Regions from separate parts of the Shewanella acanthi genome, predicted to be linked through region 1. Evidence: predicted binding sites of a transcription regulator. Region 1 holds the regulator's gene; each other region holds the start of a gene.
The links. The regulator LexA, encoded in region 1, represses DNA repair genes until DNA is damaged. The targets are predictions, from matches to a motif close to TACTGTATNNNNATACAGTA.

Region 1 (9,989 bases):
GAAGTTAGGTTCGACTAATTGTAACCCCGGTTGAAAAAGCTCGGCGCGGATTACCATTGCCATAGCGCCACCAGTCAAAAACATGATGAAGCTGAACCATAAATACAGGGTTCCGATGTCTTTGTGGTTCGTGGTGAGTATCCAGCGCATGATACCCGCAGGTGCGCCATGATGGTGGTCATCATGGCCAGCAACTTGATCTTGTGTCAGTGTGCTCATTGTTATCCCCTACTGTCCTTGGCGTGCGACATCAGCGGCTTGCACTGTATCGCCGGTATTATTGCCCCACGCATTGCGCTCATAGGTAATGACGGCAGCAAGCTGCTCAGCTGTGAGTTGTGTGCCAAATGCCTGCATCGCGGTGCCAGTTTTGCCATGCTTCACTATATCGATGTGATTTTCCACGGGACCAGTCGCGATGGCGCTAGCCGCAAGCGCTGGGAAGGCAGGAGGCATCCCTGTTCCCGTTAGCTGGTGGCAGGCAGCGCAGGTGGCGGCATAAACTTTTTCCCCCTCAGCCATGAGCTCATCATGGGAGAGCGTTGGAAAGCTTGCGGGATCGGCACTGGCAACGGATTCAGGTTGTGACGAAGCGGCTGGTTCGGGTGTGGATTCGGTTGTCGCAGCAGGTGTTGCTTTGGACTCAGTGGCAGTGTCAGCATTACCGTTAAGATAGGCATCCACATCCTTAGCTTGAACCGTATCGCCAGCGTTATTACCCCAAGCATTTCGCTCGTAGGTGACAACGGCGGCCATTTCTTGAGTTGTCAGCTGTTTAGCGAAGGCTTGCATGGCTGTGCCACTCTTGCCGTGCAGGACAATATCTAAGTGAGCTCCAACAGGCCCCGTTGCAATTGGACTGCCTTTAAGGGCGGGAAATACACCCTGCAAACCTTCACCGTTGGGCTGGTGGCAGGCAGCGCAGCGTGCAAGATACACCTGTTCGCCCTGGGCCATTAATTCATCCATCGATAGGGTTTGTGACAGCGCTGCCTGTGCGGCAGCGGCAGCGGCGCCCGCCGCTTGTTTCTGATCAGCAACCCAAGAATCGAACTCTGCTTCCGGTAGCGCCTTGACCACAATCGGCATAAAGCCGTGGTCTTTACCACACAGTTCGGCACACTGGCCACGATAAATTCCGGGTTCATCAATGCGAGTCCAAGCCTCGTTGATAAAACCAGGGTTAGCGTCTTTTTTTACTGCAAAGGCAGGTACCCACCATGAATGGATTACATCTTCTGAGGTCATCAAGAAGCGGATTTTTCGATGGATTGGCAACACGAGAGGTTTATCGACTTCGAGCAGATAATGCTCCCCTTTGGCTTCGGCACCTTCAATTTGTGCCCTTGGGGTGGCAAGAATGCTGTAAAACTCAATGTCTTGGTCGAAATAGCTGTAGTGCCATTTCCACTGTGAGCCTGTGACTTTAACGGTGAGATCTGCGTTAGTAGGATCTTCCATGGCGATTAAGGTCTTAGTCGCAGGAATGGCCATCATAATTAAGATCAGGAAGGGGATGATGGTCCAAGCGATTTCGACTTTAGTACTTTCGTGGAAGTGTGAAGCAACTGCACCTTTGGATTTGCGGTGATTGATCATGGCGTAAATCATCACACCAAATACCACAAGTCCAATAGCACAGCAGATGTACAGAATGGTCATGTGAAGGTGGTAAACCTTGCCACTGATTTCTGTTACGCCTTGAGTCATGTTGAACCGCATATTCTCTGCGGCGAGAGGCGGGGCGAATAGCACCGCGAGTAAACAATACAACCATTGCTTCACAAGACTTCTCCTCTGCCAATTGCGAAAAGCAACTACAAAGAAGAGCAACACAGTAAGTCTCAACTCTATGCAAACTCTTCAGTTCCCAAAAAAGCGATTTTGACTTCAACGTGCGTTAGCGGCTTACTTTTGATTAAGTATTGTTACTGCTGGAATTAGCCACACTGGCACATACTGCTGAATACACCCATTGTTCTCAATATTGTTGGGCAAGTGGAATTCGATATAGCGCTCGAAAATTTGCCTAAAGTTGTGGTATTTAACCGCAACCTGAATCAAACATAAATGCAGTTTAAATTTTGATCAAGCTCACTTATTACTCTAATTGTCTGAAAATCGCCAAAAAAAAGCCTCACATGCATAGGTGAGGCGGCTTTCAAGCAAAATCAGCGGGAAAAATATTTAATGCATTGCACCAAAATAGGTCGTTTGACCGAAACATGTTGGTGAGTTGCCATGGTCGTTAGCATGAGATTGGGTATCACTTCCCTCGATTACTATTCCCATTGCTCTGGCGCTTTTTGCAACAATTTGCAGGCGGCGATTATCACGAGCATCGAGGGAATGGCTCCAAGTGATCACGGCACTTGAGGTGCCACTGGTCAAAGCCTTTTCCATCGCCCAAAGTGTTTCAACATCGTCCTTAGCATGCACTAGTAATACACTGTCCATACGCACACCGGCGCTGGCGAGTAATTGTTTATAGCCGATGCTTGGAGGATTGATTAGTACCACCCAACGTCCCTGCTGGCTTAACAGGGCTAACTGTTGGCTCAGTTGCATCAGCTCTTGTTTGCCTTGGGATTGGGTCGGCATAAACATAATGGGGGTATGCTGCCAGTCAGTATCTGCGTCACGCACGGTATCTAACCATAACCCTGGGTGACGTGGGGCATTACCTAGTAGTTTGTTCATAGCCAATCTCCGTTGCGGATCACCCCGACGGCGAGTCCTTCAATTGTCAGGCTTTGGAAACTTAAATCGACCTTGATAGGCGAGTAGTCATCGTTTTCGGCATGCAAATAAACTAAGTTGCCTTGCTTTTCGAATCGTTTCACTGTGACATCATCGTCAACTCGGGCAACGACGACTTGGCCGTTACGGGCTTGTTGCACTTTATGAACGGCTAATAGGTCGCCTTCGAGGATGCCGATGTTTTTCATACTGTCGCCCCTCACGCGCAACAGAAAGTCTGCAGCGGGGTGGAACATACTCGGGTCAACTTGGTAGTACTGTTCAACGTGCTCTTGGGCAAGAATAGGTTCGCCTGCGGCGACTTGGCCGATGAGCGGCAAACCATTTTCGCTGTTGTCTTCTTCCTCAACGGGGAGACGAATGCCGCGGGAGGTGCCAGGCATGATCTCGATGCAGCCTTTTTTAGCCAAAGCTTTAAGATGCTCCTCGGCGGCATTTGCGCTCTTAAAACCCAAACGGGTAGCGATTTCAGCCCGCGTCGGTGGCATGCCTGTCTCGGCAATATTACGTTTAATTAGCTCTAAAATTTCAGCTTGGCGTGGCGTCAAGGGTCTCATGGTGTTTCCTGTTTTTCCATACAGTTACTGTTAGTATATACAGTATTTTATGTAGTGCAAGTATTAACCATTCTTTAACCAAGTAGGAGAGTATTGGCGAACATTCCCCACTATCTGGTATTCTATTGGGCTAATGAACGTATTTACTTTGCATAACAATAATGCCTAAACAAGACTCTTTTTGGTTAAAATCATTACGTTGGATCCAGAAACATTTAGTGCACACTATCGTGGTGCCTCAGGATCCCTTTGCCGATCTTAATCTGGATGCCTCCAGACCGCTTGCCTATGTAATGAAAACAGAATCCATCAGTGATATTGCTGCTTTAAGTGAAATCACTGAAAAACTAGGCCTTCCTAGCCCCTATGAACCGCTGGTGGTCAATGGCGTCGTTGCGCCACGCGTTGTGTGTCTCGAGGGGCGTAAGCCCTTGTTTGGTAAACGTGCGGGTAATGAATCTTTTCTAGAATGCTTTATGCGTTTATTGGCTATCCATAAAGAAAAGCCTGAACTTGATATTCAGCTGGTGCCAGTTAGCCTTTACTGGGGTCGGACGCCAGGTAAAGAAGACGATTCAATGAAAGCGGCGGTACTCGAACGCGAGAGCCCAACTTGGCTTCGTAAGTGTTTAATGATTTTGTTCCTTGGTCGGCATAATTTCGTGCAGTTTTCTAATGCTGTGTCGCTGCGCTATATGGCTGACGAGCACGGTACGGATATGGGAATTGCCCATAAACTGGCGCGGGTTGCACGGGTGCATTTCCGCCGTCAACGTAAGGTCATGACAGGTCCTGTACTGCCAAATCGTCAGGCAATGTTCCATTCGTTACTGAAGTCAGAATCCCTGCGTAAGGCGATTCAGGAAGAGGCTGCCAGCAAGAAGATTTCCGAGAGCCAGGCGCGTGAGACAGCAATTGAATATCTTGATGAAATTGCAGCCGATTACTCCGATAACCTAGTGCGTATTGCCGAGCGTTTCTTAACTTGGTTATGGAACAAGCTCTACAGCGGTATCAACATTAAAGGTGCCGAACAAATCCGTCAGCTGCACCACGATGGTCACGAAATCGTTTACGTACCATGCCATCGCAGCCACATGGATTATTTGTTGTTATCCTATATTCTGTACTACCAAGGCATGGTGCCACCGCATATTGCGGCAGGTATTAACCTGAACTTCTGGCCAGCGGGGCCTCTGTTCCGTCGTGGCGGCGCCTTCTTTATTCGCCGTAGTTTCAACGGTAATAAACTCTATACCGCCGTATTCCGTGAATATCTAGATCAGCTGTTTGCTAAGGGCTATTCGGTGGAATATTTCTCCGAGGGCGGGCGTTCACGTACCGGTCGTCTGCTCGCGCCTAAGACCGGCATGATCGCAATGACCATGAACAGCGTGCTGCGAGGTATCGAGCGCCCAGTTACCTTAGTACCGGTTTATTTAGGCTATGACCATGTCATGGAAGTGGCCACTTACCACAAAGAGTTAAGCGGTAAGAAAAAAGAGAAAGAATCTGTATGGCAAGTCTTTGGCGCTATTCGTAAATTAGGCAATTTTGGCCAAGGTTATGTTAACTTCGGTGAGCCTATTACACTGCAAAACTTCTTAAATGAAACGGCACCGAATTGGCGCACTGAACTTGCCGATGATCCAGAGCAAAAACCATCTTGGTTAACACCAGCGGTGAATCAGCTGGCTAATCAGGTCATGACCCGTATTAACAATGCAGCGGCGGCAAGTTCTATCACACTGACTAGCTTAGTGTTGTTAGCGTCTGAGCAGAATGCCCTTGAACGCCGACAACTCGAAACCCAGCTGGACTTGTACTTAACGCTGCTCAAAAAGGTGCCTTACACCTCATTCACGTCGGTTGCGGAAGGAGATGGTAAGCATTTAGTGCAGCAGGGGATTGAGCTCAACAAGTTCTCTATTTGCGCTGATCAGTTAGGTGAAATCGTTTCAATTGATGCGAAACAGGCTATTTCGATGACCTATTATCGCAACAATATCATTCATTTATTTATTATTCCGTCGTTAATCGCCAGCTGTTTAACCAACCATAAGCAGATTTCCCGTCAGCAGATCCTTGATGTCGTCAATGACTTCTATCCGCTGCTGAAAGCCGAGCTATTTATGGGGATTAAGGATGTGTCGGCCTATGTGAATCAAATACTCGATCTCTTTATTGAGCAGGAGTTAATAGAAGGCCAAGATTCCTTGTCACTTGTGAATGAACATACCAGCAAGATGCTGTTACTTGCGGGCAGCGTCAGTGAAACCCTGCAACGCTACGCTATTATTTTCAATCTGTTAGCTCATAGACCTAAGATGGAGCGTGCGGAGCTGGAATCAGAGAGTCATCTGCTAGCTCAACGTTTAGGTGCGCTGCATGGCATTGCCGCACCAGAGTTCTACGATAAAAAACTCTATAACACGTTGAGTGTTAAGCTAAAAGAACTGGGATATTTCTCCGACAAAGAAGACAAGTCAGGCGTCGAACGTATTCGTGACCAAGCCAATAATCTGCTTAGCGCTTCTGTCAGACAGACTATCGTAGCCAGTGTGACTGCGGAGCCAAATAGCTAATGGCTAACCATATGAATGCGGCAAAACATCCGCCAGTGGGTAAGTCCTTGCTTGGTGGCGCCATGATTATTGCAGGCACCACGGTGGGTGCGGGGATGTTTTCCCTCCCCGTTGTTGGCGCGGGTATGTGGTTTGGTTATTCGGTATTAATGTTGCTTGGTATTTGGTTTTGTATGTTGATGTCAGGCTTATTACTGCTTGAAACCAACTTGCACTTTGAGCCTGGCGCGAGTTTCGATACATTAACTAAAGAGACCTTGGGTCAGTTCTGGCGTATCGTTAATGGCGTTTCTATCGCCTTCGTGCTCTATATTCTTACCTATGCTTACATTAGTGGTGGTGGCTCGATAGTCAATCATAGCCTTCAGGGCATGGGCCTAGAGTTGCCGCAAAGTGTGGCGGGACTCGTGTTTGCTGTGGTGCTAGCCAGCATTGTCTTAGTCAGCACTAAGGCGGTGGATCGCATTACGACTATTATGCTCGGCGGGATGATCATTACCTTCTTCCTTGCTATTGGTAATCTGCTAATCGAAGTCGATGTGACTAAGCTTGCCAAGCCCGATGGCACGCCAAAGTACTTACCCTACCTTTGGGCGGCATTGCCTTTTGGCTTGGCAAGTTTTGGCTACCACGGCAATGTGCCAAGCTTAGTGAAGTACTATGGCAAAGAGGCACCTAATACCATTATTAAGGCGATATTTGTCGGTACTTTTATCGCGCTGATTATCTATAGCTGCTGGTTAGTGGCGACTATGGGTAACATTCACCGTAGCCAGTTTAGCGAGATTATTGCCCAGGGCGGTAACATGGGCGTGCTGGTTGGCGCGCTTTCAAAGGTGATGGCAAGTAGCTGGTTAAACAGCATGTTAACTCTGTTTGCTAACCTTGCAGTAGCTTCTTCCTTCCTTGGGGTGACCTTAGGTTTGTTTGACTATCTGGCCGACCTTTTTGGGTTTGATGATTCGGCTAGTGGTCGTATTAAAACCGCATTAGTGACCTTTGTGCCACCGACGATTTTGGGCTTACTCTTCCCTAATGGTTTCTTAATTGCGATTGGTTTTGCGGCGCTGGCGGCAACGGTGTGGGCGGTAATTGTTCCTGCGCTGATGGCCTACAAGTCTAGACAACTATTTCCAAATAAAGGCAGTTATCGTGTCTTTGGCGGTACTCCGCTTATTGCGATAGTGGTGCTGTTCGGCATAGTTACTGGTGCATGTCACTTGTTAGCAATGGCGAACTTATTGCCGCAGTTCTCCTAATGTTATTTCACATTAGTGAATAGATTTAAGCCCTCTTTACGAGGGCTTTTTGTTTGCTATTTTCCAATACTATCATCTTTTTAGTGCTCAAACTGGACAGGTAAACAATATCCAGCTTAACTCCTAGCATTGCGAAATGTTAGGAGCCACAAATGAAGATTACTCAGTATGCAGCTGGAAATGCCTGTTGGGTTGAACTCGGGAGCCATGATTGGGTTGGCGCGCAAAAATTTTACCATGCACTCTTTGGCTGGGACTCGATCGAAATGCCAATCCCCGAGGGAAAGTTTTCCCTCTTTAACCTTGAGGGGGATGATCTGGGGGCTATGTATCAAATTCCTGCTGTGGATAAACATATACCTAGCCATTGGCGGGTGTATTTTTCTGTGGATGATATTGAGGCTAGCATTGCTAATATTATTGCCGGAGGTGGCCAGTTACACATTGGCCCCCATGTTGTTGGTGATGCGGGAATCATGGCGCAGGTGAGCGATCCTGAAGGGGCACGATTTGCCCTATGGCAGGCTAAAAATCATATTGGTGCTCGCCGTCAGGGTGAAGAAAATACTTTATGTTGGGTCGAACTCGCCTGTCGGCAGCCACGCACTGAAGAAGGTTTTTACACACTGTTGTTTCCGTGGACAACGCGCCCAAGCAATGTCCCTGGAGTCGATTACACAGAGTGGCAAATCGATGGCCAGTCCATTGGTGGCATGATGAAAATGATGCCCGAATGGGGTGATATTGGCGCACATTGGATGCCCTATTTTGTGGTGGGACATTGTGATGGGTTTGCCGCAAAGGCGCAGGAGTTAGGGGCGCAGATATGTGTGCCGCCAAGTGATATTCCCGATGTCGGCCGTTTTTCTGTAATTGCCGATCCCCAAGGGGCAACCTTTGCGGTGATTAAGCTTGATCAGCTATAGCCGACATATATGCTTAAGTTGACATGAAACCACCCTGAGCACTCTGGCTTGGGGTGATTTCTTTGGGCAGGTCATGATGTAGATTTAATTGGGTTGGTCAATAGCGATAGTCTCTGGGCAATTGCCTTTCTTGGCCTTTGGTGCTTTTGCCAAAAGGGAAGGCAGCGAGTCTTGGCTTTCGATGGTTTGCGGCAGACTTAATCTTATTTCACTCAGTAGTCCCTTAGCACACACCAGTGACAACTTGCTCTGTGAACCTTCTCCGAAACTAATCTCAAAGCTTTTAAGCAGCTCTGTGCGGCTAACCTTGTTACCAATGTTGTCGTGGATAAAACTTTGTACCCAAGTCGAAGCGTTCACTTCTTGGGTCAATTGGGCCGAAAGGGCAAAGTATTCATCCGGGCTTTCATCACGGCAGCTGCCATGTTTCCACCATTCATGGCGTTCCAAACAGCTCCCATGCAAGGCGCTGGGCATCACTTTATCGAGTGACTTTTTCACAGAACCTGAGAGTGTGACGTCGGGATAATCACAAAAATCCCGCGGCTGCTGTTTTACCTTGCTGCAATAACTATAACGAACACCACATTGCTGGCGATTCGGCCATAAACCATGCAGGCTAAAATACTGCCATTTAGCATCATTTTTACTTTGGCTGAGTGCATTACATTCGGCTTTGTCTTGGCCATAGAGTTCACAAAAGGTGCTCTGCCAGCTCAGCGCCAGGACGTTAGAGTCAAATTTTCCCGAAATCTGGCAGAGATTCCCTTGGGATTGAGTGTCGAGCTGTTTATTGAAGCTCGTTGAGCTGCTTGCGACTGTCGGTTGGGGAGGCGTCTTCTTTGAACCGCTGACTGCTGTTTGATAGCGACCGCAATCTCCCTTCACCCAGCGAAGTGGAGACTTGCTGGAAGAGGTTTGTACGCGTAGCCAATCGGGATTTGCACTATTACCGAGTAACTCAACAACCTTAAAATGTTCGCCCGCTCTGGTTTGTGATGCATCGGGATTGGTCCGCTTATTTTTCGATTGAAACAGCTCGCAGGTCTTATCGGTAATAAATTCACCGTAGTCAGCAGAGTAAGCAAAGGGTAGATAAATCACCGCTAGGGTAAATACCAGTAACAGGGATTGCAGGGAGTGACTGAAATGTCTAAATCGGGGCATAGTGAATCCTTTCAGGCAAGCGATTTCGTCTAGCGTGCTCAGTGTAGAGTATTTGGGGCATTTTGATAATAAAACTCCCCTCGTATCTTGCGACTAGAGGGGAGTTTAACCTTGAGTAACTTGCGGTTTACGGTGCTTTTTTTATCTCACGGGAATAGATCATCAGATAGAGAGCAGGCAAGACAAATAGCGACAATATTGGCGCTGTGACCATGCCACCCACCATAGGCGCGGCAATTTTTTGCATCACATCGTTACCTGAACCTGCGCCCCACATAATCGGTAATAGGCCGAAGAAGATGGTTGCCACCGTCATTGCCTTAGGGCGGATACGCATCACTGCGCCTTCAATCAGCGCCTCTTTTAAGTCCTCGACAGTGTGGTAGGTATTTTTATCCTGTCTATGCTTGATGGCGTTATTGAGATATACCAACATGACGACCCCAAATTCGGCGGCAACCCCTGCAAGGGCTATCATCCCCACGGCGACGGCGACCGAAATATTGTAGTCGAGCAGGTAAAGTAACCAAGTGCTGCCAACAAGGGCAAAGGGCAGACTGAGCATGATAATGCTGGCCTGCATAGTAGAACCAAAGGTCATCATCAGCAGGATAAAAATCACCCCTAAGGCCATCGGGATCACTTGTTTGAGCTTGGCATCGACGCGCTGCATGTACTCGTATTGACCGGCAAAGCTATAGCTGTAACGCGGCGGTACTGTCAGTTGTTCATCTA
Region 2 (9,989 bases), 2.0 Mb from region 1:
GTCGATGGCAATTTTAATTGCAAAATCTTCGCTGCTGCTTTGCCATGTAACCGACTCTACACTGCCGATCTGCATTTTTTTATAGTAAATAGGCGAGCCTTGACTTACATCTGCGCCATCTGGGCTAGTGAGGGTGTAGTAGGTACGATGCAGCTTAGTGAAAAAGTGATTTGCTTCGTCGAGTGATGAGAAAATCGGCATTATTGCTGCAGTAGCAACAGGTGCCGTACTCATTCCAGGGACTAAACTGATTGCGCCCTTACTTAGCGTGGTTAAGTCGCGGGTTTTGACCGACACGCCATCGAGGGAGGCATCGATACTTAAGGCAGATTCAGGTACAAAGTAACTGTCAGCTCGCACTAAATTGGCAAACTCAGGTTGCAGCTCGATTTGGTATTCGACGGCTGATAAATCTTTACTCAGGTTTACCGACAGAATCTGACCGATTGGCAGCTGCTTATAGCGCACTTCTGCGCCAGCGCCGATGCCCATATTCTCGACTGAACTAAGCGTTAATCTGCGTTTTTTCGATTGCATCAAATCTGGTGCTTTATCTTGTAGAGCGAATCGTTCGGGTAACGGGCTGGCAGAATCATTGCCGGGTAAAAAACTGACCACATTACCCGTCAGCAGTCGTTCTGCATGCTTAATGCCCGATAACGAAATATCCGCACCTTCAAGCCAAAAGACACTGTCTTTTGTCAGCAGATGGGCATATTGGCCTTCAAATTTAGCGACAGCGATAACGCCATCCTCACTTAAGCGTTTTGATTCTATGCTGCCGATACTGATCCCACGATAAACAATGTTGCTACCTTTATCGATGCCGTTGCCATCTTTCATGGTTAACGTGACTTCGGTACCACCGAGGGCGGAGGCTTCGGAATCGTAGAGCGCAAAACTATCACCGTTGACGGCGCGTGGAGCTTTGTCATCGGAGCTAAAACTCACCCCGCCCGCTAGAATGGACGCGAGACTTTCGGAGCTGACTTTGACCCCAGCAAGGCTGGCATCGATTTTTACCCCTGACACATTCCAAAAGTGGGAGTTCTTCTTCACTAGACTGGCGTATTGCTCCTGAACAAAGGCGCTGATAATCACTCTCGCGTTTCCGTCTAAACGGTAACTTGCCACACTGCCCACCGGGATTTGACGGTAAAAAATGGGGGAGCCCACATCGAGGGAGCCTAATTTGTCAGTAGTCAGCTCGACCATCACGCCGTCTGAGCCTAATTGCATCGGTGGTGGCTGGCGCTCAGCTTCGAATGAGGTTGCAGCGTTACCTTCACCGGGTTGAATGGCGATATAGTTACCCGAGAACAGGGCGTCTAAGCCTTCAACGCCCGTGATACTGGCTTTTGGCGTCACTAACCAGAATAGGGTTTGCTTATTGAGGAAAGGGCCTGAGCGATAGTCCATCATGACTTTGACATTCACCCCCTTAAGCTCATCATCGATACTGATATCTTTAACCTTACCTACGGTTAAACCTTGGTATTTGACCAAGGTTTTCCCCACTTCAATGCCACTGGCACTTGGGAAATGAATTTGAATTTCAATGCCTGATTCTTTAATGCTCTTAAACCCAAGCCAAGCACCGAGAGCCAGTGCGACTATGGGGAGGAGCCAAATGGGCGAAAAGAGTTTTTTCTTCACTACTTTAGGCGTTTCGATTTGCGTCATCTTGAGGTTCCAGTCGATCCCAGAGTAAACGAGTGTCTAATACTTTTGCGGCCAGTTGTGTCAATAAAATCACTAGGGCAAACGCGGTGGCCGCAGGTGCAGGTTTGGCATCCAGTAATTGCCCCATATTAACGAGGGCGACGGTGAGGGAAATCACAAACAAATCGAGCATCGACCAGCGGCCAATCCACTCAATAATGTGAAAGCCTACCATTAAGGTTTTTTTCGAAATCGGTAGGTGAAAACTGATGGCGCATAGATAAGTAGCAAGGCCTATGATTTTAATCCAAGGCACTAAAATACTGGCGATAAACACAATAATGGCAATCGGCAGCATGTCAGATTGCACTAAATGGATGATTCCAGACAAAATCGTATCGTGGCGAACTTGCCCTTGATTGGTGAGCATAGTAATAGGGTAGAGATTTGCAGGAACCAATAAAATGGCGGCCGTGATAAGTAGTGCCCAACTTTTTTGTAAGCTGCCGACATCGCGTACTTGTAACTCGGTACCACAGCGCTGGCAATGGCTATGATGACAATCATTGAGTTCGCGGCACTGTTTACATAAACAGAGGCTCAAATCTTTGCCTTGAAGTTGAGTACTGGTTTGCATATTACTTTGTGAGTTAGCGACGCTCATCTAAAAGGCTCCACATATGCTCCAAACTGTACTCCCGTTGTAAGAACAGGGTCACTAAAAATAACATTGTGAAGCAAAAGGTGCCCATTCCGAAATAAATATCTGCAAAGTCAGATAATTGGAATGCAGAAACTAAAAAGCTGATGACATATATCTCGAGCATGGTTAGCTGTGACAATAGTCCCTGCAACTTTAAAAGTTCGGTCAAGATATGGCGCCAAAATGGACTGTTAAGCCCCCATTTGGCGATCAAAATTTGGCTCATGATTGACATGAGCAGTAGCCCAGGGCCTAAAACCGCAGCAGTAAATACGGCAATACCTACCACCCAATAACCTTGGTCGAACACTGCAAACGCGCCCTGAAATACAGTCGTGGTTCGAATACTGCCCAAAAAATGTATCTCAAGAACGGGAAAAAAGTTTGCCGGAAAATAGAAAATAAAAGCGGTAACACACAGCGCAAGCATGCCATTCATCGAGCAATAGGGGGTGTCATAGAGGGCGGTATGACAACGGGGACAAAGGGCTCTCACCCCAGAAGGTAAGGCACGCTTTCGAATCGCTAAGTCGCAGGAACGACAGAGAATTACAGAATGATCAGCTGTATTTTCATGCATATAAAAATATTAGTTTAGCCCCAATGCTAATGCTGGTTTAGGTTCTGCCACAACGGAGATTATAGGTGAGACGACAACAAATTAATCCGTCGTGTTACTGAAAAGCGACATAATAATATCAGAATTATCAGAATACTTGCATCAATACTTGAGTTTTGGCATTCTGATTACTGTATATTTAAACAGTGCGAGGACAATCATGGCAGTTATTACACAGTTTGTCGTGGTAAGAGAAGGGGTAGAAAAGATGACATTCACATCGAAGAAGGAGGCCGATGCCTACGATAAGATGCTCGACATCGCCGATAACCTCATACCTTTTATCCAAAAAGCCGAGTTAGGAATTGATGAAAGTCTGAGCGAACAGCTCGCATTTTATTTCGCTAACCATAAAGATGAGCTAACAAACTTGCTTAAAGGTGTTGTTCCGGTTAATAGTACGGCATCAAAGCCAAATCCAGCGAAAAAAGTCCCTAAAAAAGACACCGCTGACGAATAGATTCCTAGGAAGTATATGAAATCTGAATTTTATGAGTCATTGAATCGTCAAGCCTTAGCCTTATTAGATGGGGAAGACGATCTTGTGGCGGGCATGGCTAACTTTTCAGCCTTACTAAACCAAAACCTTGAACAGCTCAACTGGGTAGGTTTTTATGTAATGCGCGGTGAACAGTTAGTGCTAGGTCCCTTCCAAGGTAAAGTGGCTTGTACGCGTATTCCTCTCGGTAAAGGTGTCTGTGGTACTGCGGCCCTTGCTGATCAAACCCAACGAATTGCCGATGTGCATCAGTTTGATGGCCATATCGCCTGTGACGCTGCCAGTAATTCTGAAATCGTTATCCCCGTTCACGCCCAAGGTAAAGTGGTTGCAGTACTGGATATCGATAGTCCAATTTTTGATCGTTTCGATGCCGAAGACCAAAAAGGCTTAGAATTGTTGGTAAAAAGCTTCGAAAGCTGCCTATTTGCTTAATTTGCGTACAATAACGCATAATTCATAGTCGCATTCGGTGGCGTGCGCCTTATAATACGCATGTGCAGTTCAAGGCTTCATTGACGTCTGTTGATGAATTACTTGGACTGTTTAGCCGTAAAAATTGTTAACTTTTGTGTTTTTAACTTTTGAATCAGCGGCGACAATGCTAATTTGTACTTTGGCTCAAATGTGAGCTTAACCAAGATAAACGACTCGTAAGAAGCTGATATATAAATTGCTTCGAATTCGTAGTCCCTTTTTTGACTGTGGAAGTAATGATGGAATCAACAGAAAAGTTGACCGACACCAATGCAATTTTGGCGTATTTGTATGAAACATTTCCTTTGTGCTTTATTGCTGAAGGTGAAACTAAGCCATTAAAAATCGGATTGTTTCAAGATTTGGCTGAAAGGTTGGCTGATGATTCTAAAGTCAGTAAAACTCAACTACGAGTCGCCTTAAGACGTTATACCAGCAGCTGGCGTTACCTGAAGTCTGTAAAAGCCGGTGCTCACCGTGTTGACTTAGATGGCCAGCCTTGCGGTGAATTAGAGCAAGAACATATTGATCATGCTCAGGCTATGCTAAAAGAAAGCCAAGACAAGGCAAAAGCGAAACGTGCTGCTCAAGCGCCAAAGCCTGCACAAAAAGCTGCACCGAAGAAATCCCCTAAAAAGGTGGCTGTTCCTCCTCGTAAGACCGAGCGTCCAGCAAAAGCTGCACCCAAGGCAGAGCCAGCAGTAAATTTAGTGCAAGCTCAATTAACCGATTTGACCAAGAAACAACGCGTTAACGTTAAATTAGGAATGACCCCTGTTGCGGGTGTTATTACTGACATCAACAAAGAAGACGTGCATGTGCAACTGGATAGTGGTTTAACGGTTAAAGTTAAAGCGGAACACATTCTGCTGTAATCAATTAATTTAATGGAGTAACTTGTTGATGCGAAAACTCACTTTGGCAACATCCATTGCCTCAGTTTTTGTCGGATTTTCAGCTTGGGCTGTACCACCTACTATTCAAATCAGCGAGTTACCCACTCTCCACCAGGAAGCTCAGCACAAAGTCGCGAGTAAGAGGGTAACGGATCTGTATACCCGATCTCACTACCACAGATTTGCACTTGATGATGCTTTCTCTGCTCAAATCTACGATCGTTATCTGCAGCAGCTCGACTATCGTCGTAACATTCTGACGCAGGCCGATGTAGACAGCTTCAAATCTTATACTTCACAGTTCGACAATATGCTGAGTTCAGGTGAACTTGAACCAGCATATAAAATGTTTGATTTAGTGCAAAAGCGCCGTTACGAAGGTTTTGTATATGCACTGTCATTACTCGACCATGAAATGGACTTTAACAAGCCCGGTGATGCCTATGAGTACGATAGGGAAGATGCGGCATGGCCTAAAGATCAAGCAGAGGTTAACGAGTTATGGCGTCAACGCGTTAAGTATGATGCACTCAATCTCAAGTTGGCAGGCAAAAAATGGCCTGAAATTGTCGACATTCTGCAAAAGCGATACAACAACGCAATTAAACGTTTGACACAAACTAACAGTGAAGATGTATTCCAAACTGTGATGAATGCGTTTTCACGCAGTATCGAGCCGCACACTAGCTACCTGTCACCACGCAATGCTGAACGTTTCCAAATGGAAATGAACTTAAGCCTTGAAGGTATTGGTGCTCAATTGCAACTTGAAGACGATTACACTGTCATTAAGAGTTTGATTGCGGGTGGTCCTGCGGCAGACAGTGAAAAGTTATCGGCGGAAGATAAGATTGTCGGTGTTGGTCAAGAAGGCGGTGAAATCGTCGATGTGATTGGCTGGCGTCTCGATGATGTGGTCGAACTGATCAAAGGGCCTAAAGGCAGTAAAGTCATTCTGCAAATTCTGCCTAAGAAAGGCGGCGCCAATGCTAAGACCTTCAATATCACGCTGGTGCGCGACAAAATTCGTTTAGAGGACCGAGCAGCGACCTCTAAAGTCATCGAGCCTAAGGATGGCGAATACGCCAATCGTAAGGTCGGTGTGATACAAATTCCTGGTTTCTATATGAATTTATCCCAGGATGTTGAAAAAGAATTAGTTAAATTAAACGAAGCCAAGGTTGAAGGTATCGTTATCGATTTGCGTGGCAACGGTGGCGGTGCATTAACTGAAGCAGTTCTGCTGACTGGCCTATTTATCGATATGGGGCCAGTGGTGCAGGTGCGTGATGCCGATGGTCGTGTTTCTGCTCACCGTGATAACGATGGAAAAACGACCTACTCAGGCCCATTAACCATTATGGTTGATCGTTACAGTGCCTCAGCGTCCGAAATTTTTGCCGCAGCGTTGCAGGATTATGACCGCGCGTTAATTGTCGGTGAGTCAAGCTTTGGTAAGGGTACGGTACAGCAGCATAAGAGCTTGGGCCGTATCTACGATATGTACGACAAGCCAATCGGTCACGTGCAATATACCATTCAAAAATTTTACCGTATCGATGGTGGTAGTACTCAGTTAAAAGGTGTTACGCCAGATATCGCTTTTCCAAGTGCCCTCGATCCGGGTGAATACGGTGAAGCGGAAGAGAAAAATGCATTGCCTTGGGATAAAGTGCCTGTCGCGCAGTATCAGGCGCTCAATGATATTACCCCTGAGCTCGTCACCAGCTTAGATAAAAATCACGCAGAGCGTATTAAGCACAGCGTAGAATTTAGTTATATCAATCAAGATATTGCAGATTTTAAAAAGCATCACAAAGAGAAAACCATTTCTCTTGTCGAAAGCGAACGTATCGCCTCTCGGGAAGCTGATGAGAAGAAAGTACTCGACAGAACCAATGATCGTCGTGCAACTCAAGGTTTAGCCGCGGTTAAATCGATGGATGAAATCAAAGATGATACCGATGCGCCAGATGCGTTTTTGGACGAAACTGCCTATATCACCCTCGACATGGCTGATGCGAAAAAACTTGCGAACGCGAAGTAGTGCTCGCTGAAAACGATGGCCTGTATAGGTATATTCAAATTAAAACGCGCTTATAGCGCGTTTTTTCTTATAAGAACAGCAACGTAAAGGGAAAGAAATGACACAAGCCCAAGCCAAATACTTAAAAGATTATCAAGCTCCCCTTTTTACAATCGAAACCATCGACCTTAACTTTAACCTTGCGCCAAACCACACCCAAGTGAAGGCTAAAAGCTTTGTTAAACGTACGTCCGAGCATAATGAGCCCTTAGTTCTCGACGGTGAAGGCCTGAAACTCGTTTCGGTGACTGTGAATGGTCAAAGTGTCGTTTACCAAGTCAAAGAGGGCCAGCTGTTAATTGAAACCGTGCTTAATGAGTTTGAACTGGTGATCGAAACCGAGCTTGACCCTGCAGCCAACTCCAGCCTAGAAGGGCTTTATATGTCAGACGGAGCCTACTGCACCCAATGTGAAGCTGAGGGTTTTAGACGTATTACCTACTTCCTTGATCGCCCCGATGTGCTTGCTAAATACACTGTCCGTATCGAAGCCGAGAAGTCGGCATTTCCCTATCTATTGAGTAACGGTAATTTAGTCGAGCAGGGGGAACTTGAAGGCGGGCGCCATTATGTATGCTGGCAGGATCCGTTCCCGAAACCCGCGTATTTATTTGCCCTTGTTGCAGGTGATTTTGACCTGCTGCAGGATGAATTTATTACCCGAAGTGAACGTAAAGTTGTTCTGCAAGTATATGTCGATAAAGGCAATCTGCATAAGGCCGAACATGCGATGGCATCACTCAAGAAATCCATGGCATGGGATGAATCGCGCTTTGACCTTGAATATGATCTTGATATCTACATGATTGTTGCGGTCGACTTTTTCAACATGGGCGCAATGGAAAACAAGGGCCTGAATATTTTCAACACTAAATATGTGCTCGCCGATAAGTTGACTGCGACCGATGATGACTACCATGGAATCGAGTCAGTGGTTGGCCACGAGTACTTCCACAATTGGACGGGTAATCGTGTTACTTGCCGTGATTGGTTCCAGCTGAGTTTAAAAGAAGGCCTTACTGTATTTCGCGATCAGGAATTTAGCTCAGATTTAGGCTCGCGTGCAGTGAACCGAATTCATGCAATCAAAGTGATGAAAAACCAGCAATTTGCTGAAGATTCAGGCCCGATGTCCCATCCAATTAGGCCTGACTCAGTGATTGAGATGAATAATTTTTACACAGTGACAGTGTATGACAAAGGTGCCGAAGTCATCCGTATGATGCATACCTTGTTGGGGGAGGCGAATTTCCAAGCAGGGATGAAGCTCTACTTCAAGCGTCACGACGGCCAAGCGGTTACCTGCGATGATTTTGTGGCAGCGATGGAAGATGCGAGCGGCATCGATTTAACTCAATTCCGTCTTTGGTACAGCAAGGCGGGCACGCCAGTTGTTAGCGTGACTGACAGTTTCGATGCGATGAAAGGGACTTATCAGTTGAACCTCGTGCAGTCACTTGCGGGTTGTAACGAAGCATTGCATATTCCCTTTAGCATTGAGCTGCTCGATGCCAATGGGCATTCGAAGGTTAATCAGGTGCTTAACTTCACTAAAAAAGAGCAGACTTTTACCTTTGAAGGATTTAGTCAAAAACCGATATGTTCTTTACTGCAGGATTTCTCCGCGCCAGTGAAACTCGAATATCCCTTCGAAGTTGACCAACTTGTGCATTTGATGCGTTATGCGACAAGCGAAGTTGCCCGCTGGGAAGCATCAGTTGCCTTAGTAAGCCAAGCAATTTGGCAAAATGTGAGCCACGTAAAGCTACATCAAACCATGACCTTAGATGAGCGCGTCAAAGATGGCTTTAAAGGCGTGTTGTTATCGACTGAGCTGGATAGGGCATTGATGGCTGAAATTCTGGCAACGCCATCAAGCTCTGCGCTGGTTGAACAAACCGATGCGGTGGATTTAGACGCACTGCGCGTAGCACGTGAGTTTGTCTTATCTGAACTGGCACTTTATTGCCAGGATGAGTTAACCGCCGTTTACGGCACACTCGCTCACATTGATTGCGCTAAATCACGCGCCCTTAAAAATCAGTGCCTCATCTGGTTAAGCCGCGTTAGCGTCGATGCGGAAGCATTAGTGGTATCCCAATTTGAGCAGGCAGAAAACATGACCGATGCTTTAGGCGCGTTAACTGCGGCAAATATTGGAGATTTGCCTTGCCGCACAGCGCTAATGAGTGCATTCGAGCAGCGCTGGCAAAATACGCCATTAGTAATGGATAAATGGTTTATGCTACAGGCAACGCGCGACAGTGAGGATGTGATTGAGGGCATTAAGCAACTTATGCAACATCCCAGTTTTAGCATGAATAATCCTAACCGTGTACGTTCTCTCATTGGCAGTTTTGCTGCGGGTAATCTCTATCAATTTCATCGTAATGACGGTGAGGGCTACAGATTTTTAACTGAGTGTCTGATTGAACTCAATAAGCTCAATCCGCAGGTTGCTGCGCGTATGGTTACCCCGCTGATTCAGTTCAGTAAGTTTGATGTGAAACGTCAAGCCTTGATAAAAGAATATCTTGGCCAATTATTGGCGTTACCTGAGCTTTCAAAAGACCTGTACGAGAAAGTGTCGAAGGCACTTGGACAATAATGTGTTGGAGGAGGGCAGCTAATTGGCTGCCCGAGTTGTGATGGAATTGTATTTTAAGCTCAATATCGGTTATCAGCAATTTTTACCTTACTATCAAGGTATTGCAGAGAAAGTAGAAGTCAGGGATAGCCTTGGTCGTATTTTATGGATCAACGGAAGACATTTGCGCAGCTTTCTGACTAAGGATGGTATTCATGGCAATTTTAAGCTGGTTCTCGACTCGCAGGGCAAATTCGTTTCAATCAGCCGAATTTAATTTTTCACTGTTAAAAAAATGTAGAGTAATTGCTCAAAACGGTCGGCTGATTATTATACGCAGATTTAGGGTTTGTATTTGTTTTTATGTTAATGAAATATATAGTTTTTCATCCTATATAAAGCCTGATTTTTCATCTCATCCTTTCCTAATTTAATCGAGCAGTCATTTTTGCTCGGCTAA
Region 3 (9,989 bases), 1.1 Mb from region 1:
TTTTTGATTAACGGCATTTAATGTAATTTAATTACACATAGTTAATGTGGTTTTTGTAGATCCCCATCACAAAAAATCAGAAATAATTCCATAACACACTAATAAATAAGCTATTACAGAATTATTCCTGTTTTTGTTCACACCTTGTTAGCGATTGATCAAATATTGATACAAACTCACCAACGGACTTGCAGTCGGTTTTCCATAAAGAGGATCCCCTTCTGTAGCGCTACCAGCAATGTCTAAATGGGTATAAGCCAATGGAATCGCAGCATTTTTACCATGTTCAAATAATCCAGACGCCTTCAACAGGAAAGCCGCAGGGTATTGATGCCCGCGGGCAGTCACTGAAGAGGGTGCGTTATTCGATGACAAGACATCCGCAGCGCCCGACACATCACGAATTTTGGCAAAGTCTTCGGTCCGCAGTGACGACACTTCAAAGGGCTCGCCCCATTGAACTGAATGCTGCTGCAAGGTACTTGCTACCTGTTTATCGGTCGCAACACTGTTTTCAACTGCCGCAGGATAACCGCCATAGCAACGCACCACATGGCCGGTCAGAGTGGCCACCGAAAACATTTCAGGATTCACAGCCGACACGGCTTTAATACGCAGATGGCTCAAAAGGTCGGCCAGCACCAAACGCCCTTCTGCATCGGTATTGCCAATACGAACTCTTACCCCCGAATGGGCAGTAATGATTTCGTCGGTCACAAAGGCATCACTGCCGATACTATTACGTACTAAACCCAACTCAGCAATCACCCGAATGCCCTTAGGCTTTAACATCGACAGGGTTTTGAAAAGCCCCGCAACCGCAGCAGCGCCGCCCTTATCGCGGCTCATACCCGCCATCGCACCGCCAACCTTAAGATCGGCGCCGCCGGTGTCGTAAACCACGCCTTTACCCGCAAACAGGAATGTACGGGTCACTTCGCCCTCTGGCACATATTCCAATTTCACCACCCGCGGTTGATGACGACCCACAGCAAAGGAGGAACGGCCAACGGCGCTCAGCAATGGATAATCACGCTCAAGGCAGTCTTTGTTTTCAACAACAGTCACTTTTAAACCGCTACCATCAAATGCTTGCAGGCAGTAATCGGCAAAGGCTTTTGCCGTCATGCGCTCAGGCTCTGTGCCACATAAATCCCTTGCCAGCACTCGCCCGGCTTCGAGGGCATTAAGTAACTCGCTTTGATGACCGGCAATCGACAGTAATCCAATGGCTTCAAAGGCGGGCTTAATTGCACGCGCTTCACGCAGCTCTAAGGTTTGCCATAATTCTTGGCCACAGGCTAAAGCCGCAACTTCGCTGGCAAACTGATAACGGCTATCCTTTGATGGCGCGATATAGAGTAGTGGACGAGTCGCCCCCGCATCCTTAGCAATCGCGATACCCGCTCTGGCAGCTGCGGCGTAAACACGCACATCGACATATTCATCTTCAGCTTGGGTAACAGGGGAAAGAATTAATCGACCGCCCGCAAGACCTGGGGCAAACAGTAATGTAGGACTCTTACCAACACGTTTATCAACGTTGGCACCATGCTGAGCCAAGAGTGAAATCTCATCGATTGCGATAGAAGATACCTCTGCACTTACCACCACAACCGCATCCCAACCTTCGCCATCAAAAATGGCATTTTCGGTTTTGACATCAACAAAATTTACTTGAAACATGGTCCATCCTTTTTCATTATTTGCCTGCATTATTCATGCTCTAAACACTAATTACCAATCAAAAATTTATGTCATCGCCATCGAAAAAATCCATCTTGGCAACTTTCGCTGCCAAAGTTATCAGCCTCCTTAGGCTAAGGATTATTAGACCGCCGAGAATGTGCTAGAATGCGCTAACTTTTGCCCTATATTCACAATACCTCATGAGGGACAATTCTGTGACAGCGTTAAGCCAGTTATACCCACAGCCATTATGGCAATGGTTTGAACAAATCTGTGCAATTCCCCACCCTTCTAAGCACGAGCAAGCCCTAAGCAAACACATACAAGATTGGGCCAAGAGCAAGTCGCTCGATGTAATTGAAGATGCCGTTGGCAACTTAATCATCCGTAAGAGTGCCACTCCGGGCATGGAAAATCGCAAAGTGGTGGTTATTCAAGCTCATATCGATATGGTGCCACAGAAGAATGCCGATAAAGTGCATGACTTTACAAAGGATCCTATCGAAGCCCATGTTGACGGTGAGTGGGTAAAAGCCAGAGGCACTACCCTAGGCGCGGATAACGGCATTGGTATGGCGTCGGCGCTCGCGATCTTAGGCAGCGATGATATTAAACACGGCCCATTAGAAGTCCTGCTGACCATAGATGAAGAAGCGGGTATGACGGGCGCTTTCGGTCTGCAAGCAGGTATGCTCGATGCTGAAATCCTGATCAACACCGACTCTGAGCAAGAGGGTGAAATCTATATGGGCTGCGCCGGTGGCGTCGATGCTCGAATTACCCTGCCAATGGTATGGCAAGCTTCAGAGCAAAGTTACGCGTCATTCAGCCTGCATCTTTCAGGTTTAAAGGGCGGTCACTCTGGGGTGAACATTCACTTAGGCCGTGGTAATGCAAACAAAATTCTAGCCCGCTTCCTATTTGAAAACGCCGATGATTTGGCACTGGAATTAACCCAGTTCACCGGTGGCTCACTGCGTAACGCTATCCCACGTGAAGCCAATATCAGCTTTATGTTACCCACTGAAAATGTGGACGCGCTGAATGAAAAAGTTAAAGCGTTTGAAGCCTTAATTCGCGCAGAGCTGGCAATTGCCGACCCAGATATGCGCTTAGTGTTAAGCCAAATCGACACGCCAAAACGTGTGATGAGCGAGAACAGCCAAAACACCCTAATCGACTTGCTGCATGTGTGCCCAAATGGCGTAATGCGCATGAGCGATGAAGTGGCGGGCGTGACTGAAACCTCATTAAACGTCGGTGTGATTAACACCAGCGATGAAGAAGTCACCATTCTGTGCTTAATCCGTTCACTCATTGATTCTGGCCGCACTCAGGTTGAAGGCATGCTCAATGCCCTGACCAATCTGGCTGGCGCAGAGATTGAATTTAGCGGTGCCTACCCTGGTTGGAAGCCGGATAACAGCTCGCCAGTGATGGCAATTGTGCGTGAGACCTATGAGTCTATCTACAATAAAGAGCCAGTTATTATGGTGATCCACGCGGGGCTTGAATGTGGTCTGTTTAAGAAGCCTTACCCAGAGATGGACATGGTGTCGATTGGCCCTACCATTCGCTTCCCACACGGCCCAGATGAGATGGTCAATATCGAAACCGTTGGCCAATATTGGGATCTACTCTTAGCGGTATTGGAACGTATTCCTGCGCGCGCATAAGTGCTAAGCGCCTAATGAAGAGTATAAAGGCCGCACTAAGCTATTAACGCTTGTGCGGCCTTTTTATTTAGCTAGCTAAAAATTGGAATTATTTTTGTATCAGAAGCTTAAAAACAATCTTAGAAAGAAAATCCCAATTGGGCGCTATTTACCTCAAGCTTTACCTGTCTACTCTGCTTTCCCTCAGCAAGTCCCACTGAAACCCCTAATAAGCGAATTCCCCTTCCCTCCTGCCTTGCCATTGCTTGAGCGAGCAAATCGTAAAACAGCACAACGGAGACCTCATCGCTACGATGTTCAATGGTCGTTTGCTTAAAATCATTGAACTTAAGCTTTACGACTTGCTTATGGATTTGCCTGTCTTTGGCGCTGCGACTCAAACGCTGGGCTAACTCCTGCAATAACCCCGGCATCACCTGCTGACATTGCTCAAGGGTATGAATATCCTTGGCAAGGGTGGTTTCAACCCCCACTGATTTACGCTCGCGACCAACGGAAATTCCCCGCTCATCGATCCCCTTAGCGCGCTCAGCAAGGACATTGCCAAACTTACCAAAGCGAGCAATCAGCTGCTGAGTCGGGAAGGCTTGCACATCGCCACAGGTATTTAAGCCCAGTGCAGAGAGTTTTTCGGCGGTCACTTTTCCCACCCCTGGAATTTTGCGAAGCGATAAGCTTTTAACAAACTCGGGTAACTCAGAGGGCGTAATCACATATTGGCCGTTGGGTTTATTTAAATCCGACGCCACCTTAGCCAGAAACTTCACCGGTGCGATACCTGCAGAAGCGGTTAAACCTGTCTCGTTAACAATATCGCGGCGGATAGCCTCGGCAATCAAAGTGGCTGAGCCCTTATGGAGTTTACAGTCACTTACATCTAAATAGGCTTCATCTAAGGATAGGGGTTCGATGAGTTCGGTATAACGGCCGAAGATAGCGCGGATCTGCTGCGACACATCTTTATAGACCTGCATCCGCCCCGGAACCAAAATAAGATCGGGACATAACTTCAGTGCATAAGCCGTTGCCATGGCGGAGCGTACCCCAAATTTACGGGCTTCATAATTACAAGTGCTGATCACCCCACGACACTCCAGGCTGCCACCCACGGCAAGGGGTTTACCGCGGTATTCGGGAAAGTCCCGCATTTCCACCGCAGCAAAGTAGCAGTCCATATCGATGTGAATGATTTTACGCACTTGAATACCCCCAGCAATAAAATACTGTATATAAAAACAGTAATCAAGTAACACCTTGAAAATTGCGATCGAAGACACGCTTGGGATCGCTTGCTGTGAAACCAGCAAAAAGGCAGTAAAAAGCCAGCAAATGCTGGCTTAAGATCTGGATACAATACTCAGACTTATCGTTATTTTTTCATTGCTAATAGTTACATCTTAGATTGCAGATAGTTAGGCAAACCGATTTTCGAGATAAGTCCAAGTTGCTTCTCGAGCCAGTACATATGATCCGATTCGGTATCATCGAGTAATACTTCAAGGATTTCCCGTGTCTGGTAATCCTTTTTCTGCTCGCAAAGTGCAATCACCTTACGCAGTGCGTCCGCAACTTTGTACTCGTAATTCAGGTCATTACGCAGCATCTCCTCGACGTTTGAACCAATATTCAGCGGCTCACGGGCGGCGACATTGGGCGTGCCTTCGAGGAATAAAATGCGTTGTACTAGCTTAGCAGCATGTTGTTTTTCATCGTCTGATTCGTGGGCAATGCGCTCGTATAGCTCATTTAGTCCCCAATCTTCGTACATATGGGCATGGACAAAATATTGATCCATCGCCGATAGCTCCCCTGTCAGGAGCTGATTCAGTGCATCGATAACGTCTTTATCGCCTTTCATAACGCAGCTCCTATGACTCGCTCATTTGGGATTGAAGGTAGTTTTGGATGCCAGTTAAGCCGATTAACTCAAGCTGTGCTTCGAGCCAATCTAAGTGTTCTTCTTCATCCTCAAGTAAATCCTCGAGTAGATCGCGGCTGACATAGTCTTGCTCGACCTCACATATTGTGATGGCGTTACGCAGTAACGAGAGTTCTTCTTGAACTATCGCGATATCACAATCGAACATTTCTTCACAATGCTCACCAATGCGCAATTTTTCGAGTTGCTGAAGATTGGGTAAGCCCTCTAGAAATAATATCCGCTCGATAAGTTTATCGGCATGCTTCATATCCTGAATGGATTTTTTGTATTCGGCATGATTAAGCTTTTCCAGCGCCCAATGTTTAAACATTCGAGCGTGGAGGAAATATTGGTTAATAGCGGTCAATTCACAGGTAAGTACCCGATTTAATTGCCCCACCACTTTTGGATGACCTTTCATAACTTGCGTCCTTGATAGGCTGAAATTTGATCTATGTCAAATTTCAGCCTAGTACAGACTTAACGCTTTCTCAAATTTCTAAATAATTTCATCTAGTTAATGATAAAAACCATTCTCATTTTCGCTTAGGTTTGCGTACATTATCATTCGCCATAAGCCGAGGAATATTTGGCAGTTATTGATGATTAAGGAGGAGAATTTAACAATGGGAAGCAAAAAATAGCCTCCAAAGGGAGGCTATTTTTCAAAAGAGTGATTAGATAATGCGGTCTTTCGTCAGTTTCTCACGGCGAGCTTCTTCAGCTGCCATACGACGTTTACGCTTGTCACAGGGATCATCGCAATCGCATGCTTTCTCAATCCCTAACACACCTAAACCGCCACAGCTCCCTTCAACGGCCTTACGCTTGATGATATAACCTATGGACATAAGCAAAAAGAACAATAATAAAATCACAAATGCCGCGATAAAAGTGCTCATGTTAACTCCAACTACTTAATGAAAGGCTTAAAGGCTTCGCTGTAGTATACCTTAAAACCTTCGCCCTGCTTTTCGATTAGCATTATCGCCAAGTGCTCTTTCTTGGCAAGTTCCAATGATGCCTCGGTACCTAATACCATCATTGCGGTCGCAAAGCCGTCGGCGGTCATACAGTCTTTATGCAAGACGGTAACAGATGCTAACTTATGATTGATAGGTAAACCAGTGCGTGGATCAATAATATGCGTAAAACGTTGGCCTTCTTCCTCATAGTAATTGCGATAATCACCTGAAGTCGCCATCGCCATAGTGCCAGGTTCAATCACCTGCTGCACCGCCATACCTTCATCCGTTGGCTTCTCAATTGCGACTTTCCAGGCACTGCCATCGGCCTTAGTGCCCTTAACGCTAAGCTCACCGCCAATTTCAACCAGATAACCCGTTGAGTGATACTTGTCTAAAATCGACGCCACTTTATCGACGCCAAAGCCCTTGGCAATCGACGATAAATCCACATAGAGGTAAGCATTGTGTTTACTTAAACGATTGCCGTCGATAGACAGCTCATGGATACCGGTTTTGGCTTTTGCCGCATCAATTTGTGCCTGAGTAGGCACCTTAGTAGGACGCTTATCTGGGCCAAAGCCCCATAAATTCACTAATGGTCCTAGGGTGATATCTAAGGCTTTATCGCTCACCTCGAATAAACGCATGCCCTCTTTCACCACTTTGATTGTATCGGAAGAAACTTCAACGCTCTGCTCAAGGGGGAGTTGGTTGAAGCGCGATAACTCAGAGTCGGGACGATAGGTCGACATCTGGTTGTTGACCTGCTCTAGGGCCAAGTCAATTTCAGCCTGCAGCAACTGGGCTGTTGGCATATGTTCGCTAGGAACCACTTTAATATGGTAGGTTGTACCCATAGTGCTGCCCGAAAGAGAGATTACCTCATCCTTTTTCGCACAGCCCGCCATAACAAAAGCAAGGCCAGCAACTAGCAGCCAACTAATAGAATTCTTGAGAGATAAGTGCTTTAACGCTGAAGTGTTTAACACTGGAGTTTTTAACGCTAGGGTCTTAAACATAGTGACTAACAACTCTTTTGGGGCTCTATAATGCAAAAGTTGCAGATGAGAGCGTTACTCCACATCTGCAACTCTTCGTTTCTTGGTCTAACTTAATTAGCCGCCGAAGTCATCCAGAAGGATGTTTTCGTCTTCTACACCAAGATTCTTTAACATACCGATTACGGCCGCGTTCATCATTGGAGGTCCACACATGTAGAACTCACAATCTTCTGGGGCTTCGTGGTCTCTCAGGTAGTTTTCATATAACACGTTGTGAATGAAACCTGTGTAACCTTCCCAGTTATCCTCCGGTTGAGGATCTGACAGCGCCACGTGCCATACGAAGTTATCGTTTTCAGCCGCTAGGCCGTCAAAGTCTTCTACGTAGAACATTTCACGTTTAGAACGCGCACCGTACCAGAAGCTCATCTTACGCTTAGACTTAAGACGCTTCAGTTGGTCAAAAATGTGTGAACGCATTGGTGCCATACCCGCACCACCACCGATGAATACCATTTCTGCATCGGTATCCTTCGCAAAGAATTCACCGAATGGTCCAGAAATAGTCACTTTATCACCGGCCTTAAGGCTCCAAATGTAAGATGACATCTTACCGCATGGTAAGCTCAAGTTACGTGGAGGTGGCGTAGCGATACGTACGTTTAGCATGATGATGCCAAACTCTTCTGGGTAGTTAGCCATTGAGTATGCACGGATTGTTTCTTCATCAACCTTAGATTCTAAGTTGAAGAAACCGAAGTGTTCCCAATCGCCACGGTATTTTGCCGGTACATCGAAATCAGCATATTTAACATGGTGTGCTGGCGCTTCGATCTGGATGTAACCACCCGCACGGAACGGAACAGACTCACCATCAGGAATTTGCAGCTTCAGCTCTTTAATGAAGGTTGCTTTGTTATCGTTAGAGATAACAGTACATTCCCACTTCTTAATACCAAAGATTTCTTCGTCAAGCTCGATTTCCATGTCGTTCTTAACGTTCACCTGGCAAGACAGACGACAACCTTTACGGGCGTCACCTTTGCTGATGTGATCGAGTTCGGTCGGCAGAATATCACCGCCACCAGACTTCACCACTACGCGACACTGGCCACAAGAACCACCGCCACCACAGGCGCTTGATACGAAGATACCGTTGTTCGCTAACGCGCCTAACAGCTTGCCACCGGCACCGGTTGTAATCGCTTTTTCAGGATCGTCATTGATGCCGATCGTGATGTCACCGCTTGATACTAGCTTAGATTTAGCGAACAGAATCACTAAAACTAAGATAAGTACGATAGCAGTAAACATACTCACACCGAGGTAAACCTCAAGCGGAGTAGATTTAAAAATACCAAGAATATCCATTAACTTATCCTTAGAAGGTCCAAATCAAGAAGCCGTTTGGTGTCTCTTACAGAGACACACCAGAAAACGACATGAAACCTAAGGCCATTAAACCAGCGCTGATAAAGGTAATACCTAAACCACGCAGACCATTAGGCACGTCGGCATACTTCAGCTTCTCACGGATACCGGCCATCAATACGATAGCTAATGCCCAGCCCAAACCAGAGCCAAAACCGAATACCACACTTTCGCCCAGCTTATAGTCACGCTCAACCATGAATGACACTGCACCGAAAATCGCACAGTTCACAGTGATCAGAGGTAAGAAGATACCTAACGCGTTGTACAAAGGCGGAAAGTACTTATCCAGTGCCATTTCCAGAATTTGAACTAAAGCTGCAATCACACCGATAAAGGTAATGAATTTTAAGAAGCTTAAATCAGCTTCAGCCGCACCAGCCCAAGCCAGCGCACCAGGCGCTAACAGCCCTTGGTAAATAACTTGGTTAGCAGGAACAGAGATAGTCAACACGACAATTACTGCAACCCCGAGGCCCATTGCCGTGGTCACTTTCTTCGACACAGCTAAGAAAGTACACATACCAAGGAAGAAGGCCAGTGCCATGTTTTCAATGAAAACAGAGCGAATTAACAGGCTAATATAATGTTCCATCGCACTTACCCTTTTGCTTCAACTTGCTCTGGCTTATAGGTACGAATAATCCAGATCAGGATACCAATCAGGAAGAACGCACTTGGCGGCAGTAATAGCAGACCGTTTGGTTGATACCAACCACCGTCAGAGATCTTGTGCAGAATCTCAACACCGAACAGTGAGCCGTTACCAAACAGTTCACGAACAAAACCAACAGATAGCAGAATTGCACCGTAACCTAAACCGTTACCGATACCATCCATGAAGCTCATCATTGGTGGTGTTTTCATCGCATAGGCTTCAGCGCGACCCATTACGATACAGTTCGTAATGATAAGGCCAACGAAAACCGATAGCTGCTTAGAGATCTGATAAGCATAAGCCTGCAGGAATTGGTCAACCACGATTACCAAAGAAGCAATAATGGTCATCTGCACGATAATACGCACACTGCTAGGAATGTGGTTACGGATCATTGAGATAAACAGGTTAGAAAACGCTGTTACCGCAGTTAACGCCAACGTCATTACCAGTGCAGTTTCGAGCTTGCTCGTTACCGCCAGCGCACTACAAACACCAAGGATTTGCAGGGCAATTGGGTTGTTGTTGATGATAGGTCCAGTCAGAACCTGTTTCAGTCCTTTAGAGTCAGACATTAGCTGAGACCTCCATTGCGTGCTTTTTCAATGAAACTCGCAAAACCTTCTTTACCTAACCAGAATGTCA

Region 2: K0H61_RS07705 (YebG family protein) is a predicted target of LexA. The motif match lies at 3,114-3,133, and genes of this name have one in related genera.
Region 3: dinB (DNA polymerase IV) is a predicted target of LexA. The motif match lies at 4,587-4,606, and genes of this name have one in related genera.

Annotation. Positions count from the first base shown of each region.
Region 1 is NZ_CP080413.1:3,889,487-3,899,475, reverse strand. It holds gene ctaD (cytochrome c oxidase subunit I) at 1-219, opposite strand, end outside; gene coxB (cytochrome c oxidase subunit II) at 229-1,785, opposite strand; gene K0H61_RS16715 (cell division inhibitor SulA) at 2,188-2,700, opposite strand; gene lexA (transcriptional repressor LexA) at 2,697-3,317, opposite strand; gene plsB (glycerol-3-phosphate 1-O-acyltransferase PlsB) at 3,479-5,902, shown strand; gene mtr (tryptophan permease) at 5,902-7,161, shown strand; gene K0H61_RS16695 (VOC family protein) at 7,314-8,087, shown strand; gene K0H61_RS16690 (ribonuclease T2 family protein) at 8,172-9,254, opposite strand; gene K0H61_RS16685 (efflux RND transporter permease subunit) at 9,382-9,989, opposite strand, start outside.
Region 2 is NZ_CP080413.1:1,729,721-1,739,709, forward strand. It holds gene K0H61_RS07690 (MlaD family protein) at 1-1,683, opposite strand, end outside; gene K0H61_RS07695 (paraquat-inducible protein A) at 1,661-2,299, opposite strand; gene K0H61_RS07700 (paraquat-inducible protein A) at 2,313-2,945, opposite strand; gene K0H61_RS07705 (YebG family protein) at 3,145-3,444, shown strand; gene K0H61_RS07710 (GAF domain-containing protein) at 3,460-3,918, shown strand; gene proQ (RNA chaperone ProQ) at 4,200-4,835, shown strand; gene prc (carboxy terminal-processing peptidase) at 4,864-6,903, shown strand; gene pepN (aminopeptidase N) at 7,001-9,550, shown strand; gene K0H61_RS07730 (DUF2835 domain-containing protein) at 9,591-9,806, shown strand.
Region 3 is NZ_CP080413.1:888,833-898,821, reverse strand. It holds gene K0H61_RS03965 (M17 family metallopeptidase) at 148-1,686, opposite strand; gene K0H61_RS03960 (aminoacyl-histidine dipeptidase) at 1,905-3,365, shown strand; gene dinB (DNA polymerase IV) at 3,485-4,564, opposite strand; gene bfr (bacterioferritin) at 4,756-5,223, opposite strand; gene bfr (bacterioferritin) at 5,234-5,707, opposite strand; gene nqrM ((Na+)-NQR maturation NqrM) at 5,964-6,188, opposite strand; gene K0H61_RS03935 (FAD:protein FMN transferase) at 6,200-7,273, opposite strand; gene nqrF (NADH:ubiquinone reductase (Na(+)-transporting) subunit F) at 7,370-8,626, opposite strand; gene nqrE (NADH:ubiquinone reductase (Na(+)-transporting) subunit E) at 8,673-9,281, opposite strand; gene K0H61_RS03920 (NADH:ubiquinone reductase (Na(+)-transporting) subunit D) at 9,287-9,919, opposite strand; gene K0H61_RS03915 (Na(+)-translocating NADH-quinone reductase subunit C) at 9,919-9,989, opposite strand, start outside.